DNA from 3 places in the Nocardia sp. NPDC002869 genome. Region 3 is predicted to be linked to each of the others. Evidence: riboswitches for the same ligand, from Rfam matches in the RefSeq annotation. Region 3 holds a riboswitch; each other region holds the start of a gene.
What was found. Region 3 has a riboswitch for cobalamin ahead of ACLML9_RS04390 (IS110 family transposase). Riboswitches for the same ligand answer to the same signal wherever they lie in the genome.

Region 1 (7,081 bases), on a different contig from region 3:
CTGCGCGTTGCTGATCCGCGGATCGGTGCGGCGGCTCGCCGCGGCGGCCCGGGCGGTTTCCAGTTCCGCGGCGACCGCCTCGGTGCCGGAGTTCAGGCCGGTCGCCAGTACGTGTACCTCGGCGGTCTTCTCGGCGCCGAAGGCGAGCCAGGAGCGCAGCGTGTCGTCGAGTCGCGTCTCCACCGCCAGCGAGTACGGGACGTGCAGCAGCGAACACGAGGTGGAGACGGCCAGTGCCCGCACGCTGCCCAGCAGGGTGGCCAGCGTCGACAGGGCACCGTCGAGGTCGGTGCGCCAGACATTACGGCCGTCGACCACGCCCGCGACCAGCAGTTTGTGCGACAGCGGGGGGACGGCCGCCACCGCGGCGACGTCGGTGCCCGCGACCAGATCGACGGCGATACCTTCGACATCGGTGGCGGCCAGGGCTTCCAGCGCGGCGCCCGGATGCCCGAAATAGGTGGCCACCAGCACCGCCGGCCGCTGTGCCGCCGCGGTGAGTTCGGTGTAGACCCGGCGGACCGTCGCCAGTTCCGCCGGGGTGAGATCGGTGACCAGCGCGGGCTCGTCCAGTTGTACCCAGCCCGCGCCCGCGTCGGCGAGTAGCCGCAGCAACTCCTGGTACAGCGGGATCAGTTCGGCGATCCGGTCCAGGGCCGCGCCGCCGGTGGTCTTGGCCAGTTTCAGGAAAGTGACCGGTCCGATGACCACCGGCCGGGCCGGCACGCCGAGTTCGACCGCTTCGGCCACCTGCGCCAGCAGGTCTTCCGGATGCAGGCCGAAGGTGGTGTCCGGGCCGAGTTCGGGCACCAGGTAGTGGTAGTTGGTGTCGAACCACTTGGTCATCTCCAGTGGCTCCACCGACTCGGTTCCGCGTGCGGCGGCGAAATAGCGGTCCAGCCGATCCGCTATCCCGGCGACCCGGTCGGGCAGGGCGCCGAGGAGGACGGCGGTGTCGAGCATCTGGTCGTAGTGGGAGAAGGTGCCGACGGGAATCGAATCCAGTCCGGCGGCGGCCAGTTCTGCGTACTGGTTCCGGCGCAGCGCGCGGCCGGTCTCGTGCAGTTGCGCCGCGTCTATCCGACCCGCCCAGTAGGACTCGGTCGCGCGTTTCAACTCCCGGTGCGGCCCCACCCGGGGGAGTCCGAGAACCGTTGCGGTGAACGGGCGGTGCGAAATAACAGTCACGGTGTTCTCCAGTGCTGAAGTTCGACGGCCGTCGCCGTTCCCGGGCGCACGGCACCGATGAGACCCCGAATGACCCGGCTGTGCGGTCGGGTCGGATGTCAGCACTGGTGGCGGCGCCCGCTCCACGAGGCGACGGCCACCGGATACGGCGTATCCGGTACAACCGGCAGGTCTTCGGACTCGCGGGCACCGGCCTGTCGGCCGACCTACTGGCCGTCGCTTCCCAGGCGTGCTGCCCAGTGCTGATGACGGCGGTCGTTCCTGCTCACCGCTGCGGGACAGTTCCGGATTTCCACCGGATTCCCTCTCACCCGCGTGGTGCGGGCTTCGGCGCCGGGGGCGGACGTTCGGGGCTCCTCGTCGTCCGGCCGGCGGACCAGCTGCGGGTCCACCATAACGCGGACGCGCCGAGCGCGCCCGCAGCGGCGCGAACAGCGGCCGACTTCGCATATCTTCGCAAGAGCGCCGGGCCGCTCGGATAGCCGGGAAATGGCCGCGGCGGGTAATACGCACAGGCCGGGATCGTGTGCGGTGAGATATGACGGTGCGGTGAACAGGACTTCGCAGCCTTGCCATACGTCCTTGTGAAGATTCTGCGAAGTGGACTTCGCTGTCGCCCCTGGGTGTGGCGCCGGGTACGTTGGGTCAATGTTCTCGAAAGTCTTGGTTGCCAACCGCGGCGAAATCGCCATCCGGGCCTTCCGCGCGGCGTACGAGCTCGGTGTCGGAACGGTTGCCGTCTTCCCGCACGAGGATCGCAATTCGGTCCACCGCCTGAAGGCGGACGAGGCATACGAGATCGGCGAGGAAGGCCATCCGGTCCGCGCCTACCTCTCGGTCGACGCCATCATCGAAGCGGCGAAGACCGCGGGCGCCGACGCGATCTACCCGGGCTACGGGTTCCTGTCGGAGAATCCCGATCTGGCCGCCGCGTGCGCGCGGACGGGCATCACCTTCATCGGGCCGTCGGCCGAGGTTCTCGAACTGGCGGGCCACAAGGCCCGCGCGATCGCCGCGGCGCGGGAGGCCGGGCTGCCGGTCCTGGATTCGAGCGCACCCTCGGCCGATGCGGCGGAGTTGCTGGCGGCCGCGGAATCCATGGAGTTCCCGGTATTCGTGAAGGCTGTCGCCGGTGGTGGCGGGCGCGGTATGCGCCGGGTGGCCGAGCGGTCCGGACTGCGGGAAGCGATCGAGGCGGCCTCGCGCGAGGCGGAGTCGGCGTTCGGTGATCCGACGGTATTCCTGGAACAGGCCGTGGTGAACCCGCGGCATATCGAAGTACAGATCCTGGCCGATACCCAGGGCAATGTGATGCACCTGTTCGAGCGGGACTGTTCGCTGCAGCGGCGGCACCAGAAGGTGATCGAGCTGGCCCCCGCCCCGAATCTGGATCCGGCGTTGCGGGACCGGATCTGCGCGGACGCGGTGGCCTTCGCCCGGCAGATCGGGTACAGCTGTGCGGGCACGGTGGAGTTCCTGCTCGACGAGCGCGGCAATCATGTGTTCATCGAGATGAATCCGCGGATCCAGGTGGAACACACGGTGACCGAGGAGATCACCGATGTGGATCTGGTGCAGTCGCAGTTGCGGATCGCGGCCGGGGAGAGCCTGACCGACCTGGGACTGAGCCAGGACAAGGTGACCATCCGCGGTGCCGCGCTGCAGTGCCGGATCACCACCGAGGACCCGGCCAACGGATTCCGCCCCGATACCGGTCGCATCACCGCCTACCGCACCCCCGGCGGCGCCGGTATCCGGCTGGACGGCGGCGCGAACCTGGGCGCGGAGATCGGCGCCTACTTCGATTCCATGCTGGTCAAGCTCACCTGCCGCGGCCGGGACTTCCCGGCGGCGGTCGCGCGGGCGCGGCGGGCGCTGATGGAATTCCGGATCCGCGGTGTCACCACCAATATCCAGTTCCTGCTGGCTGTTCTCGAGGACCCCGATTTCAAAGCCGGGCGGGTCACCACCTCGTTCATCGACGAGCGCCCGGAACTGCTGGCCACCCGCGAACCCGCCGACCGCGGCACCAAGATCCTGAACTACCTGGCCGATATCACGGTGAACAAACCGCACGGCGCCCGGCCGACCGCGGTGTACCCGCACGACAAACTGCCCGCGATCGACCTGTCGGTGCCGCCGCCGGACGGTTCGCGCCAGAAACTGCTGACGCTGGGCCCGGAGGGATTCGCGCGGGCGCTGCGCGAACAGAAAGCGGTCGGGGTCACCGACACCACCTTCCGCGACGCGCATCAGTCGCTGCTGGCGACCCGGGTACGCACCAACGGCCTGCTCGATGTGGCCGGGCATGTGGCGCGACTGACCCCGGAACTGCTGTCCATCGAGGCGTGGGGCGGGGCGACCTACGATGTGGCGCTGCGGTTCCTCTACGAGGACCCGTGGGAGCGGCTGGCCGCCTTGCGCGAGGCGATTCCGAACATCTGCCTGCAGATGCTGCTGCGCGGTCGCAACACCGTCGGCTACACCCCGTATCCGGAGCGGGTGACCCGGGCGTTCGTGGCCGAGGCCACCGAGACCGGTATCGATATCTTCCGGATCTTCGACGCCCTGAACAATGTGGACCAGATGCGCCCGGCCATCGACGCCGTCCGGGAAACCGGTACCGCGATCGCCGAGGTCGCGCTGTCCTACACCGGTGATCTCACCGACCCGGACGAGAAGCTCTACACCCTCGACTACTACCTCAAGCTGGCCGAGCAGATCGTGGACGCGGGCGCGCACGTACTGGCGATCAAGGATATGGCCGGACTGTTGCGCGCGCCCGCCGCGGCGAAACTGGTGACCGCGCTGCGCAGCAATTTCGATCTGCCGGTCCATGTGCACACCCACGACACCCCGGGTGGGCAGCTGGCCACCTATCTCGCCGCCTGGCAGGCCGGTGCCGACGCCGTCGACGGCGCGTCGGCCGCCATGGCCGGCACCACCAGCCAGCCCGCGCTCTCGGCGATCGTGGCCGCCGCCGCGCACAGCGAGTACGACACCGGGCTGAACCTGCGCAATGTCTGCGATCTGGAGCCGTACTGGGAGGCGCTGCGCAAGGTGTACGCGCCGTTCGAATCCGGTCTGCCGGCGCCCACCGGGCGCGTCTACACCCACGAAATCCCCGGCGGGCAGCTGTCGAACCTGCGCCAGCAGGCCATCGCCCTGGGGCTGGGCGACCGGTTCGAGGAGGTCGAGGCGAAATACGCGGCCGCGGACCGGTTGCTGGGCCGGCTGATCAAGGTCACGCCGTCCTCCAAGGTGGTCGGTGACCTGGCGCTGTCGCTGGTCGGCTCCGGTATCGATATCGAGCATTTCGCCGCCGATCCGGGCCGTTACGACATCCCCGATTCGGTGATCGGTTTCCTGCGCGGCGAACTCGGCACACCGGCCGGCGGCTGGCCCGAGCCGTTCCGGGAGAAAGCGCTCGCCGGCCGTGGCGCGGCCAAACCCGAATCCGAGTTGTCCGAGGCGGACGAAGCGGGTCTGGCCGGTACCTCCGATGAACGCCGCGCGACCCTCAATCGCCTGCTGTTCCCCGGCCCGACCGCGGAATTCCTGGCGCACCGGGAGAAATACGGCGATACCACCGGACTCTCGGCCAATCAGTTCTTCTACGGCCTGCGGCACGGCGAGGAACACCGGGTACAGCTCGAGAAGGGCGTCATCCTGCTCATCGGGCTGGAGGCGATCTCCGAACCCGACGAACGCGGGATGCGCACGGTCATGTGCATCCTCAACGGGCAGTTGCGCCCGGTATCCGTGCGTGACCGTTCCATCGCCAGTGAGATCCCGGCCGCGGAGAAGGCCGACAAGAACAACCCCCATCACATCGCGGCGCCCTTCGCCGGTGTCGTGACGCTGACCGTGGCCGAAGGCGAAACGGTCGCCTCGGGCGACACCATCGGCACCATCGAGGCCATGAAGATGGAAGCCGCCATCACCGCACCGCGCGGCGGGGTGGTGGGCCGGGTGGCGATCGCGCAGGTGCAGCAGGTCGAAGGCGGTGATCTGCTGGTCGAGCTGGGCGAGCGCGAATCCGAATGACCCGGATCGTCGCCGGGATCGCCGGTGGCCGGCGGCTGAAGGTGCCGCCGGCCGGGACCCGGCCCACCTCGGACCGGGTGCGGGAGGCCGTGTTCTCCTCGATCGAGGCGTGGATGGACCTCGCGGGCGCCCGGGTGCTCGACCTCTACGCCGGCTCGGGCGCGCTCGGGCTGGAGGCGCTGTCGCGCGGCGCCGCCGCCGCGCTGCTGGTCGAATCCGACCGGCGGGCGGCCGGGGTGCTGCGCGGCAATATCGCCGAGCTGGGCCTGGGCGGTGCCCAGGTGCGGATCGGGACAGTGACGCAGGTGCTCGCCCACGGCGGCGCGGGCGCTTTCGATCTGGTGTTCGCCGATCCGCCCTACGAGCTGCCGACCGCGGCCGTCGAGGGCGATCTCACGGCGCTCGCCGCGCACGGGTGGCTCGCCGAGGACGCATTACTGCTGGTGGAACGTTCCGCCCGGTCGGCCGAGATCGCCTGGCCCGCAGGCCTCGAGGGTCGCGTCGCGCGGCGCTACGGGGAGACCCGGATCGAGTCGGCGGTGTACGTCGGCGCGACCCCGGCGGGCCCGGGCGAACCTGCTAGCGTCTGACCCATGGCAGGAGCTTTGTGCCCGGGATCCTTCGATCCGGTGACCAACGGTCATCTCGATGTGTTCCGGCGGGTCGCCGAGCAGTTCGACGAGGTCGTGATCACGGTGATGATCAACAAGAAGAAGCAGGGCATGTTCTCGATCGACGAACGGATCGAGATGCTGCGCGACGCCACCGCGGATCTGGCGGGCGTGCGGGTCGCCTCCTGGGACGGGCTGCTGGTCGATTTCGCCCGGGAGCAGGGCATCACCGCCATCGTCAAGGGTCTGCGCGACGCCGGTGATTTCGGCTACGAACTCCAGATGGCGCAGATGAACAAGAAGCTCTCCGGCGTCGATACCTTCTTCATCGCGACCAACCCCACCTTCAGCTACCTGTCCAGCTCCCTTGTCAAGGAAGTGGCGGCCTTCGGCGGCGATGTCAGCGATATGCTGCCGCCGCTGGTGCACAAGCGACTACTCGACCGGCTGGCCGAGCGGGCGGGCTGACCCGGACCGCTGGGCGGTCATTTCCCGGGCCCGCCGCAGCGGCCGGAACACCAGACCGCGCAACGCCAGGAACCGCAGACCTCCCACCGCGGCGCTGATCGCCAGCACGGCCGCGGCCTGGGCGGGTTCGTTCAGTGTCGGGGCCAGGACCTCCAGCGCGGCGAGGGCCGCGGTACTGATACCCAGCCCCAGCAGGGCCAGGCCGCCGCCTTCCCACTGCGCGGTGAACCAGCCGACCCGCTCGGCGGCGTGGAAGGTGAGGCGGCGGTGCAGTTCGTTGGCCAGGACGGTGCTCACCACCGAGCCGGCCACATTGGCGAGCAGTGTCCCGGCGCCGGTGAGGGTCAGGAAGAGCAGGACATACGAAATATTGCTCAATCCACCGACCAGTGCGAAACGAATCAACTGCGGGAAAGCACGGTCACCGCGCAGGTACTGCAGGAGGCGCTGTTGCCAGGCGGCGGGGGCGAACGGTTCCGGCCAATCGATATCCAGATCCCCGGTGGTCAGTGCCGTGGAGGTAGGCAACTGCAGGATGGTCATGGGCGGTTCCGATCGGGCAAGGGACAGGCAGCCCCTCCGCGCCGTGGTGGGGCTCCCTAAGAACTTAACACCAAGCGGAGGGTGGTTCTCCAGTTGATTGTGTGACTCTGCAGATACCGGGCGACACACCGAAAGTAGGTTCGGCGCATCCACCGGCCCGGGGCACACTGGGAACGGCGTGATGTGTCGCCGATCGTCAGCAGGAGGACAGTGAGCATGTACCG
Region 2 (4,412 bases), on a different contig from region 3:
GATTCGAGCCCTTCGCGGCGCCCGATCAACATCGACGGCGTGACCTTCTCGACGATGCTGCGGATGAATCCACCGGGCACCTCGCCGCCGTCCAGCGCCTCGAGGGTCGCTTTGACCGCACCGCAACTATCGTGCCCGAGCACCACGATCAGCGGTACCTCGAGCACACCGACGCCGTATTCGATCGATCCCAGCACCGCCGCGTCGATGACGTGGCCCGCGGTGCGCACCACGAACATATCGCCGAGCCCCTGATCGAAGATCAGTTCCGCGGCGACTCGGGAATCCCCGCAGCCGAACAGCACGGCGGTCGGATGCTGGCCGGCGACGAGCTTGGCTCGATCGGCGGCCCCCTGGCTAGGATGCAGCAGCGTGCCGTTCACGAAGCGCTCGTTTCCTTCGCGCAGCGACTTCCAGGCACTTACCGGGTTGGACTGAGGCATAGTGTCCATTCTGCACGATTTGATGTGCTCGCTTTGCTTCCGTCCCGTTACAGCGCGGCGTCCCTTCACGCCGAACCGGTGAAACTGCACGGTGAGGTGAACGGAGCGGGTCGGGTGAGCAGCGCAGGTATCGGAAAACCGGGCTCGGGCGGGTGCGGTGTCGTGTCGATCGAACCCGGCGCGATCGACTCCGACGCCCTGATCGACTGGTACGCCCGCACGGCCCGGGACCTGCCGTGGCGGCGGCCCGGGGTGAGCGCCTGGCAGATCCTGATGAGCGAGATCATGCTGCAGCAGACACCGGTGTCGCGGGTGGAACCGATCTGGCGGGAATGGGTGCGGCGCTGGCCGGTGCCCTCGGCCATGGCGGCGGCGAGCGCGGGCGACGTGCTGCGGGCATGGGGCAAACTCGGCTACCCGCGCCGTGCCCTGCGCCTGCACGAATGCGCGCAGGTCCTGGCCGCCGAGCACGGTGACCAGGTGCCCGACGATGTCGAGGTGCTGCTCGGACTGCCCGGGGTCGGCGCCTACACCGCGCGGGCGGTCGCCTGTTTCGCCTACGGGCAGCGTGTTCCGGTGGTGGACACCAATGTCCGCCGGGTGGTGGCGCGGGCCGTACACGGACGGGAGGCCGGTAATCCGGCCGCGCGCGATCTACGGGAGACCGAGGCGCTGTTGCCCGGCCGGATCGACCGGGCCGCCGTGTTCTCGGCGGCCCTGATGGAACTAGGCGCGACGGTGTGCACCGCGCGGACCCCGGACTGCACCCGCTGCCCGCTGCCGCGTTGCGCGTGGGTCACGGCGGGCCGGCCGGTGGCCGAATCGACACGCCGGACGCAGAAGTACGAGGGCACCGACCGGCAGGCACGCGGGCGGCTGCTCGACGTGTTGCGGGCCGCGCACGCACCGGTGGAACGCGTCCGGCTGGACCTCGCCTGGACCCGTGACCCCGGTCAGCGCGACCGCGCACTGGATTCGCTGCTGGTGGACGGGTTGATCGAACAGACCGACGACGGACGGTTCGCCCTGGCGGGAGAGGGCTGAAGCCCGCCCGCGACCGAGGGTTGCTCAGATCTCGGCGGCGGTTCCGGAAACTCCGCGCAGAACGCGGGCCAGGAAACGCGCCACCTCGGCCCGGTAGCGCTCGGGCTGATCATCGTGCACCAGGTGACCGGCGTCGGGAACCAGGACGTGCTCGGCGGCGGGATGTAGTTCGGCCATCCGGCGCATCTGGCCCGGCGGCGTGATGGTGTGTTCACCCTCGATGAGCAGCGTGGGCACGGTGAGCCTGCCCCACTCCCCCCAGAACGCCCGGACCCCCCACTCCTCCGAGATGTCCCGGAAGGTGGCCACCTCGCCATGCAATCGGTAACCGTCCGGGCCCCGGTGAAACGAATCGCGGAAGTAGCGACCGGCGACCGGGCCGAAATGCGCCACCAAGGCGGCCTCGTCCGCGAATGGCTGCGGCCAGGCCTCGACCATCGCGGCCCAGTGGGCGGCGGTACGGCCGGTGAAATCGGCTGCCATATCCTCCACCACCAGCCCACCCACCCGGTTCGGATGCGTGGCCGCGAACACCCATCCGTGCAGACCACCCATCGAATGCCCGATCACGATCATCGGCTCGTCGATTCGCGCGGTGGCGTCGGCCAGATCGGCGACGAGGGCGTCGGTGGTGAGTTCGGGCGGGGCGGGGCGCCCGTGCCCGGCGGCGTCGAAGGTGAACACCCGCCCGTGGTCGCGCAGCCACCGGACCTGGTCCTGCCAGGTGCGGGCGCTGCCCATCAATCCGTGCAGCAGCAGTATCGGAACCCCGGTCCCACCTTCGTCGTGCAACACCGGGCCGAGTTTATTCACATCCCTCCACAGGGCGCGGCGACGCTCCCGGCGGCGCGCGCAGTGGCCCTGCTGTGTCGTGCGGCACTGTCCCGCCCGGACCCCGCGATACCTAAGCTCAGGGGTATGGCTGTTGTGAAGATCAATGCGATCGAGGTCCCCGAGGGCGCGGGACCCGAGCTGGAGAAGCGGTTCGCCCACCGCGCGCACGCGGTCGAGAACTCCCCCGGGTTCCTCGGCTTCCAATTGTTGCGGCCCACGGCCGGCGAGAATCGGTACTTCGTGGTCACCCAGTGGGATTCCGAGGAGTCCTTCGCGGCGTGGCGCGACGGCCCCGCCAAGGAGGCGCATGCCGGACAGCAGAACAAGCCGGTCGCCACCGGTGCCTCGCTGCTGGAGTTCGAGGTCGTACTCGACGTAGCGGGTAAGCCCGCTTCCTGACCCATCCCGCACACCCTGGCCACGCCTCCGGCCCCGGCGGCGTGGCCAGTGCTCGTTCGCGGGCATATTGACGACCGGCAACAGCCGGTGTCACAGTTTCAAGTGAAAGCGAAGGTGATGCGGTAATCCGGTGAGAACCCGGAGCGGTCGCGCCACTGTGATGTCCACGCCGGAAAGGGTGGGCAGAGTCAGACACCCGCACCTACGCGCAACTCGCGAACCGGACGCGAGCATCCGGATGAGGAGGATCCATCATGGCCATAACCCACGTCCCGAGCAGGGCTGCCGATACAGCAGCGACCGTGCTCGTCACCGTCGGCGTCGTTCTGCTGGCACTGCTGACGCTGTACCTGGTCGGATTCGACCAGGGCGCCATCTCACGCGGCGGAATGTTCCTGCACGAGTTGATGCACGACGGGCGCCACCTGCTGGGTGTCCCGTGCCATTGAGTGGATCTTTCGGTGCCCTGCTGCTCCGTGGTCTGCTCGCCGGTCTGATCGCCGGTCTCCTCGCGGGTGTCGTCGGTAATTTCGTCGGCGAATCCCGGGTCGAGGCCGCCATCGCCATCGAGGAGGCCGCGGCGCCCGCGCCGGAGCATGCCCATGATTCCGGCACCGGACATACGCACGGGGAGACAGTGCACGGGGACGAGGCCGTGGTGAGCAGGCCTTGGCAGAAGTTCGGGCAGTTCCTGGCCGCCGCGCTGGCCGGGATGGCGTTCGGGGCGATCGTCGCGACCGCGGCGCATTACGCCCGGCGGTTCACCGCGCTACCCGGTCATCGGCTGGTGCTCGGACTCGGCCTGGCCGGCTGGGTCGCGGTGGTGGCCGTACCGTTCTTCGAATATCCGGCCAACCCCCCGGCGGTCGGTGACCCGGAAACGATCAACGAGCGCACACTGCTCTGGGTGGCCGCGGTGCTGGTGGGCCTGCTGGCCGTCGCGGCCGGTGTGTCCATCTGGAAAGCGCTGCGGACGCGACCCGAATCCCTCCGGCTCCTCGCGGCGGTGGTGGGTTTCGTACTCGTCGTCACCCTCGGCTACACGGTATTGCCCGAGATCGACGAAGTGGGAGCCGACTTCCCCGCCTCCCTGCTGTGGGAGTTCCGGGCCGCGTCGCTGGCGGTATCGACCACGCTGTGGGTGGGCATCGGCCTGGCCTTCGCCGCGCTGACCGAATGGAGCACCCGCGGCAGTACCCGGGTACCGGAGGCCGCCGCTACCGCGGGTTGATCCGGGGAGCGGCCGGCACCGGGCAGGTTCGGTGTATGAACGACACCGCGCTCGCCCGCCCGGGCAGCCCACTCGCGCGGCGGCCCGCGGCCGTCACGACCGCCTTCGTCGCGCTCGTGACGGCCGTGGGCTGCGGTATCGCGGAAACCGCGGTCCGCGGCGCGCGCATGGCGGGCGACGTTGCGGATATCGGCGCGCTCACCGCCGGTTGGCTGCTGCGCACCGCAATCTATCTGGTGGTTCTCGGTATCGCGTGGCGAATGCTGCGGGGCGAGCGCTGGGCCAGGAATCTGCTCACCGTGGGCATCGGCGTGGTCGGCACGGCGTCACTGGTGGTGGAGCCCGTTCGGATGCTGGCGGCCGAGGGTGCCGGTGTGTTCACCGATATGGGACCGTATTTCTGGCGCTCACTCGTGCCGGCCATATCTGCGCGGTATTCGTGACGATTCCCGCCATGTACA
Region 3 (7,081 bases):
TACTATTCGCCCGATTATCGGGATGAGGTCTTGACTGACGTGCCATCCGGAGGAGACTTGAAGGACACCGGAGAACCGGAGTATGTGACACGCTGGATGGAGACGTCCGGAGAGCGTTGGTGACATACTTCAGAGATCCGGCCAGGCCCCCGGCAAGCCGGTCGAACACGAGAGCTATCAGCGACGACTGAAGGCTCGAGGGTTCGGCAAGACTACCGGGGACTGCTCTGCAAGGGGTATCGTCGGCGTCCCAGTGTCACGGCGGCGTACTGGATGTGCGTTCTCAGCGATCGTCCGGCGTCAGCCCTTGGACGCTCGGGAGTTCCTGAGAAGGATCGGCGGGCGGACCCTTCCGTTGCGTGTGCGGGCCAGGCCATCGCGTCTCCATGAGGCCGGAGGCCCGCTTCTGTGCATGGGCACCCCGCGACACGGTCCAATTCCATTCTTCGGTCCCACCTGTGCGAGCTGAATCGACCGTATCCACCACTGCAGTGGGCCGACAATGGTTACGGTGGGCGACCGGGCTGAGACGGTGCGATCGAGTGGTGTCGACGAGTGCGATTGCTGTCCCGAATCGGGGGTGTGCGTGTGCCGCGGACCCATCGAAGTGCCAGCAACCGCGATATCTCGCGGGTCCGTTTCCTCCAACGGCGGGATACCGGCATGTCGGTGCAGTTGTATCGAACGAGGTGGTCGCGGCTTCTCTTCGCCAAGCGCGGCGGGGTTGGGACCAACGCCTTGTAGAAGCGGTGATGGCGAGTGAGGTGGGTCGCGGTGGCCGACACGCGGATGCGTGGCACTGCCCGGGTCGTCGGAACGCATACCTCAAAACCTGGTGACAGGTTTATTCTAGAGTCAAACCTTGAAATATGAACTCTAACGTATTATGTTTATCCGTGGATGGAGTTCCGATCCTTCGGCAGAAGTCTCCATCGAAGAAGGAGCCTTCTTATGTGCGAGAACCTCGCGTTGTGGCAATCGCCTGAAGTGGCGCATGTGGCGCAACGGCGGCTTGCCGGTCGAGACGCCGGAGGGTCGGCATGAGCGGCCGGAAGGCCGCGGTCTCGGAATGCGAATACTGGGAGAAGCTCATCTCACCGGGTGCGGGAGGTAACCCCGCGCCGTTCGGCAATGACGCCGAGCCTGGTCACAACGGTGTGAACCCGGGGATGAGCGCGTAGCTTTCCCGGCGATGCCGGAGCGGTGCCGGATACACTCGCGGCGTAAGCTGACCGGCGACCTGCCACACTCGTGCGACGCCCGATCAGGGAGTGCCATGTGTCGTTTGTTCGGATTGTCGGCCGCACCGCAGCGGGTACGGGCCACGTTCTGGCTGCTGGACGCGCCGGACAGCCTGTCGGAACAGAGTCGGCGCATGCCCGATGGTGTCGGGCTGGGCACCTTCACCGCGCACGGGTCCACGCGGGTGGAGAAGCAACCGATCGCCGCGTACGAGGATGCGCAGTTCGCCCGTGAGGCGCGGGAACGGGAATCGGCGACGTTCGTGGCGCATATCCGCTACGCGTCTACCGGCGGTCTAGAACTACGCAATACCCATCCCTTCGAACAACACGGCCGGCTGTTCGCCCACAACGGTGTGCTGCAGGGCCTGGATGAACTGGACGCAGAGCTCGGTGACTACGGCGGTCTTGTGCACGGCGACACCGACTCCGAACGGTTCTTCGCGCTCATCACACAGCGCACCGATCAGCACGACGGCGACGTCACGGCGGGCATCGCCGATGCCGTCCGCTGGCTCGCGGACCGGGTGCCGGTCTTTGCCCTGAATCTGGTATTGACCACCGACTCCGGTCTGTGGGCGCTGCGCTATCCGGACACTCACGACCTGTTCGTGCTGGAGCGCGCGGCAGGCGGACCCCACGGCGGACGCCACCTCGATCACGCGGGCCGAGCAGGAATCCGGACCCGCAGCGCCGAGCTGGCGGGTTTTCCCGCGGTGATCGTGGCCAGCGAACGCACGGACGAGGACCCCGGGTGGCAATCGTTGGCGCCCGGGGAGTTACTGCACGTCGACGGCCGCAACCGCGTCCAGGTGACGACGATTTCGGACAACCCGCCACGCCATCTGCTGACCCTCGCACAGCTCGATGGAACGGCGGCCGCTTCGCAAAGGGCACAGTGAACCATTTTGCCTGCCGCCCGCCAGGAGTAGGGATAACGCAGACGGGCGACGCGGGTACCGAAGCCCGTGTTCCGACGGCACTGACCGGCAACCTCGAACACAGGCAGCAGAATCTGCCGCCACTACAATAACTTCCGCGCTCAGTGGCGGCACTCCCATCCAGCGGATCGTCCGACTGGCCAGGTATGTCACTGCAGCAGCCAGTCGTCGGTGCTGAACAGTTCGGAGTGCACTCGGAGTGAGTGGAACTCCCGCCGCGGCCAGCCTCGGGCTCGCCGGGGATACCGAGGGCGCCGGCGGGCCATAGGACACCATGCGGAAGTGACTCGCCAGGGATGCCGTCCAATTCGGCGTTGGCATGAATTTGTGCGGCGCAGGCGGCATCGAAACAGACTCGCGAGATCGTGGACTCGCCCAGGTGATGGCGTTCCAGCAAAGCCTTGGCCTGCACCGCTGATCGCTTGGCTCCACCGGTCGACGGAGGCGGCGCGAACCCGGCGACCAGACCCCAGCGCTGGTGTTGCCAAGCCTGCAGGAAGCTGTCGCCTGCACCACGACATCCTGGTCGTCGAAACCGGGATCGCCGGGCAGCAGCTGCGAGGGTACGAACTCGTCGCGGAACCGGCGCTGGGCATAGTGCTGCTGGATCTGCGGCCTCAGCGTGTCCCAATTCGGTTCAGGTAACGCGGGTGCGGCGGCCTTGGGGGTGGCATGGGCCCAATCCGATACTGCGAACAGCATGCACCACGCCTTGGTCGCGACGACGAAGTTGACGATCGAGCCGTGCACCATGCCGTGCCGGTGGACCTCGAAGACCTCCTCGTCGACACGCTTCCCCGGAGATCCGGCACTTCGTCAAAGCGTTGAGCCTTCAGATGGATTCGGAGCAGCGGTCTTCCGGGGTTCGTGGTGTGTCCGGATCCCCGACAAACAACGCTGAGGTACGACGATCCAGCAAGATATGGGTCGTGATGAGAAATGAGTTCGAAGCCTCGTGCTCGGTGTGCGGCGCACCGCTCAGGCCTGGTGATGGCATCGTCCACACTCGCGCGCGAACCCGGCCGTTCCCGGTGCTGTGCGATCCGTGCATGGCCGAGTTCGACGAGATCGAGCGAGCGGCCAGCGAGTAGGAGCGCCGCAATGGGCTGAGGTCCAAAAGGTGTCGAAGGGCGCTCCCTCGCTGTCTGAAACGCATTCACCGCGATCCGTCGTGGCCCGAAAACTATTTACGCCTGGGTGGTCAGACCCGTGCGCCCCGGGTGTGGGTACCCGCATTGGCTCGGGTTTTGAACCAGGCCCTGCGCGATGAGGTGATCGACCGAAACAGGGTGGACGTCGTCGCCCGGCAGCGACAGCTGCAACGGACGGAAGGCGAACTGGACGACCTGCGGTTCGCGTCTGGATACCAGCCTGCTGGCGGAAGCTGAGCTGCGGGCGCCGTCATGACGACGGGCGGGGGCGTTTGTCGCCTGTGCGCATGAGGGCTCGCACGATGAGGATGATCGGTGCACCTACGAGGAGGACAGCGAGGAATGCCAGCGGGCCGCCTTCTCTCCCTGCTACGAAGGCAAGGATCACGAACGCAAGGAAGCCGCCGATCGTGGTCCCGTCGATCCGGGTGCGTTGATACTGCGCTGGCGGGGGCACGCCGGGTGGCATGGGCTGCTGTCCGGGTGTGGGCTGCTGCCATTGCCTGCTGGGTGGTTGGGTCACGGTGCCCTTGTTGCGTCGAGTGGTTGTTCCTCGATCGTGGTGTGTGTTTGTGGTGTTACACGCGGTAGTTGGAGTTTGGCTGTGTGGTGGGCAGGATGGGCGATCTGCCGCGTGGAGTGTGACCCAAATCGCAAACTTGTCTTAGCTGGTGCTTCGCTAGTTTGAGGGCTTCACGCCTACACGGTTGGTGGCTCGACCCAAGTGTTGGGAGCCCCACCCGCAATGTTTGGGGAAAGTTTGGAAATGACGCTCAGGGCCCTACCATGTTTGTGCTGGTAGAGCCCTGACCTGCGCCTATCTGTCGGGCTGACAGGATTTGAACCTGCGACCACTTGACCCCCAGTCAAGTGCGCTACCAAACTGCGCCACAGCCCGTCGCGCCGTGCGTTCCGGCGCTCGATGAGATTACCTCAGAGGTGTTCGAGACCGGAAATCGGCAGGTTGAGCGTGGTGTTGTCGGATTTCCGCCGCGCTCCGCGCTCGTCCTCCGAGCGCGTGAGGCGCGTGGGCTGCTTCTCGCTGCGGTCGCCGCTCCGGGACGAAGCTCCACGATTCGGGGCTCGGGTGGGTTCCGCACGGAGATCCGGGGCCTCGTCCTGTGCGCTGGAACCCGGGATGCTGTCCGCAACCGGACGACTGCCGCATCCGGCGGTCGACGACCGCCGCATCCGGCCGGGCGGTCGGTTCTCCGTGCGATGGGATGCCTGGTGAGAGGGGTCAGTGCCCTGTGGAATAGCTTCCTGGCTGTCTCTGTTGAACCCCCTCGTCGGCGTCCGGACAGCCCCGGGCCGCACCCTCTGTCGCTACGAGCGACCACTCGCCGTGAGGCGCTTGTTGGACGCCGGCTTCTCGACCGGACGCCGCTGGGCTCATCGCCCGGCGGCGTTCTGCTGTCTTTCCCGCGGCCTATCTCGTCCGATCGCTGGATCAGTGCGCGCCGTGGCCGGTTGCGCCCACCGCCCCACCGGAGTGCGAGCTCGGGCTGGGCACATTCTCCCGGGCGCAGCTGGTTCATCCCGCGCGGTTTTGCTGGGCGGGGGGTGCGAAGCGTGTCGTCCGGTGTCGGTGGCACCGTGGGGCGGATGAGAGGGAACCCGGTGGGAATCGGGGGCTGTCCCGCAGCGGTGAGCGGGAGCGACCGCCGTCACACGCACTGGGCCGGGGGGCGGGAAGCGACGGCGTGGACCGCCCACATCATCGAACAGGGCGAATCCAATGCGCTGATCCGCCCGTTACCTTTTTGGTGGGCCCGGAACCGGGCCCACGGTCGCCGGGCCCGGTATGACTTCTTGCCCCTGTCGAGTTCATGATCCGGGGGGTGGTGTCGCCGGGCGCCGGTGGCGTCGATGGACCGCTGATAGGGGCAGGGCCGAATACAGGTCTCTTCGTAACGTGGGTGCCGGGCGTCGACGCTGGATCGGCGACCGTCCGGAGGCGTTTTCGATGCGACGAGGACGAGCAGGGTGACACAGTGCTATGCCGTGTTCTGCGGCGTTGACGTGGGCAAAGGCGAACACCACGCGGTCGGGCTCGACCCGGCCGGTAAGCGATTGTTCGACAAGGCGCTGCCGAACGACGAGGCCCGGTTGCGGGCGGTGTTCGACCAGCTCGCGGCTCGGGGGCCGCTGCTGATCGTGGTCGACCAGCCGAACACGATCGGTGCCCTGCCGGTCACCGTGGCCCGCGACTGCGGCCACGACGTGGCCTATCTACCGGGCCTGGCGATGCGCCGCATCGCCGACCTCTACCCCGGTCAGGCCAAAACCGACGCCCGCGACGCCCACATCATCGCCGATGCCGCCCGCACCATGCCGCACGCGTTGCGCCGCGTCGACACCGGAGACGAAGCGCTGACCGAGCTCGGGGTCCTGGTCGGATTCGACGACGACCTGGCCGGGGAAGCGACCCGCACCAGCAACCGGATCCGAGGCCTGCTCACCGGCATCCACCCGGCCCTGGAACGGGTCCTGGGTCCTCGTGTCGCGCATCCGGCGGTGCTCGAGATCCTCTCGCGCTGCGGCGGCCCGGCCGGCATCCAGGCCGCGGGCCGACGCAAACTCACCAGCATCGCGGTCAAACATGCACCCCGCATGGGTGCTCGACTCGTCGAGGAAATCCTGGCCGCGCTGCCCGCGCAAACCGTCGTCGTCCCTGGCAGCAAGGCCGCCGAAGTCGTTCTGCCGAAACTCGCCGATCAACTCAAATCCGTTCTTCAGCAACGGAAAACGATCGCCACCGATATCGAGGAGATGCTCGATGCGCACCCTCTTTCCCGGGTCCTGACCTCGATGCCCGGCATCGGAGTCAGGACCGGAGCCCGCATCCTGCTCGAAGTCGGCGACGGCTCGTCCTTCGCCTCGGCCGGGCATCTGGCCGCCTACGCCGGCATCGCCCCGGTCACCCACCGATCCGGGTCCTCAATCCGCGGTGAACACCCCGCCCGATCAGGCAACCACAAACTCAAACGTGCCTTGTTCCTGTCGGCGTTCGCCGCACTGCACGACCCGACCAGCCGCGCCTACTACGACCGCAAGAGGTCCGAGGGCAAGAAACACAACGCCGCTCTCATCTGCCTCGCCCGCCGCCGCTGCGACGTCCTGTTCGCCATGCTCAAGACCAAACAGCCCTACCGAACCCCAGCAGCGGCCGCCGCTTGACAAGAACCATAGGGGCACCCCCCACGCCGCGATGGCACGGATGGAACAGGAACGCGACCGGTTGTCCGCGCATATCGACGAACTGATCCGGACCCGCGACGCGCTCGACCGGCTCATGGCCGTGAACAGGGAGCACCGCGCGAGTCTGCGGGGGGCGTAGCCGAATCAACTCCGGTCCGGGGGCGGCCGCCACCGACCGGGTGACTCCCCAGGTGACCAATCCGCCGAGCGCGTAGAGCGCACCGGTCAGGCAGGAAGCCTGCCATCCCCATGTCGTGTAGGCCCAGGTCGTCGTGATCGCGCCCAGGGCCGAGCCGAGGGAGTAGAACGCCATATAGGCGCCGATGACACTGCCGGTGCGGTCCGGATGCGCCGCGGTCAGCAGATGCTGGCTGCTGACATGTACGGCCTGAACGGCGAAGTCGAGCGCCACGATACCGATGACTAGCAGCCACAATGTGGGTTCGGTCCGGGCAATCAGAAGCCAGGACGCGGCCAGTAGGACGAGTGACCAGCCGGTAACCGATTGGGCGCGACCGGAATCGGCCCAGCGTCCGGCCCGGGCGGC

Region 1: linked by a shared signal. The riboswitch ahead of metE (5-methyltetrahydropteroyltriglutamate--homocysteine S-methyltransferase) and the one ahead of ACLML9_RS04390 (IS110 family transposase) in region 3 are both predicted to bind cobalamin.
Region 2: linked by a shared signal. The riboswitch ahead of ACLML9_RS27790 (CbtB domain-containing protein) and the one ahead of ACLML9_RS04390 (IS110 family transposase) in region 3 are both predicted to bind cobalamin.

What each region holds. Positions count from the first base shown of each region.
Region 1 covers NZ_JBKOOL010000202.1:1,167-8,247, forward strand. The annotation lists partial or broken gene metE (5-methyltetrahydropteroyltriglutamate--homocysteine S-methyltransferase) at 1-1,188, opposite strand, end outside; cobalamin riboswitch at 1,336-1,541, opposite strand; gene ACLML9_RS25780 (pyruvate carboxylase) at 1,837-5,235, shown strand; gene rsmD (16S rRNA (guanine(966)-N(2))-methyltransferase RsmD) at 5,232-5,825, shown strand; gene coaD (pantetheine-phosphate adenylyltransferase) at 5,829-6,314, shown strand; gene ACLML9_RS25795 (GtrA family protein) at 6,282-6,857, opposite strand; gene ACLML9_RS25800 (DivIVA domain-containing protein) at 7,074-7,081, shown strand, end outside.
Region 2 covers NZ_JBKOOL010000264.1:453-4,864, forward strand. The annotation lists gene ACLML9_RS27770 (carbonic anhydrase) at 1-443, opposite strand, end outside; gene ACLML9_RS27775 (A/G-specific adenine glycosylase) at 606-1,487, shown strand; gene ACLML9_RS27780 (alpha/beta fold hydrolase) at 1,512-2,282, opposite strand; gene mhuD (mycobilin-forming heme oxygenase MhuD) at 2,406-2,720, shown strand; cobalamin riboswitch at 2,791-2,939, shown strand; gene ACLML9_RS27790 (CbtB domain-containing protein) at 2,975-3,169, shown strand; gene ACLML9_RS27795 (CbtA family protein) at 3,160-3,951, shown strand; gene ACLML9_RS27800 (hypothetical protein) at 3,987-4,394, shown strand.
Region 3 covers NZ_JBKOOL010000014.1:39,536-46,616, reverse strand. The annotation lists gene ACLML9_RS04410 (hypothetical protein) at 1-123, shown strand, start outside; gene ACLML9_RS04405 (hypothetical protein) at 1,041-1,181, shown strand; gene ACLML9_RS04400 (class II glutamine amidotransferase) at 1,277-2,143, shown strand; tRNA gene ACLML9_RS04395 (tRNA-Pro) at 4,158-4,231, opposite strand; cobalamin riboswitch at 4,942-5,094, shown strand; gene ACLML9_RS04390 (IS110 family transposase) at 5,320-6,513, shown strand; gene ACLML9_RS04385 (MFS transporter) at 6,467-7,081, opposite strand, start outside.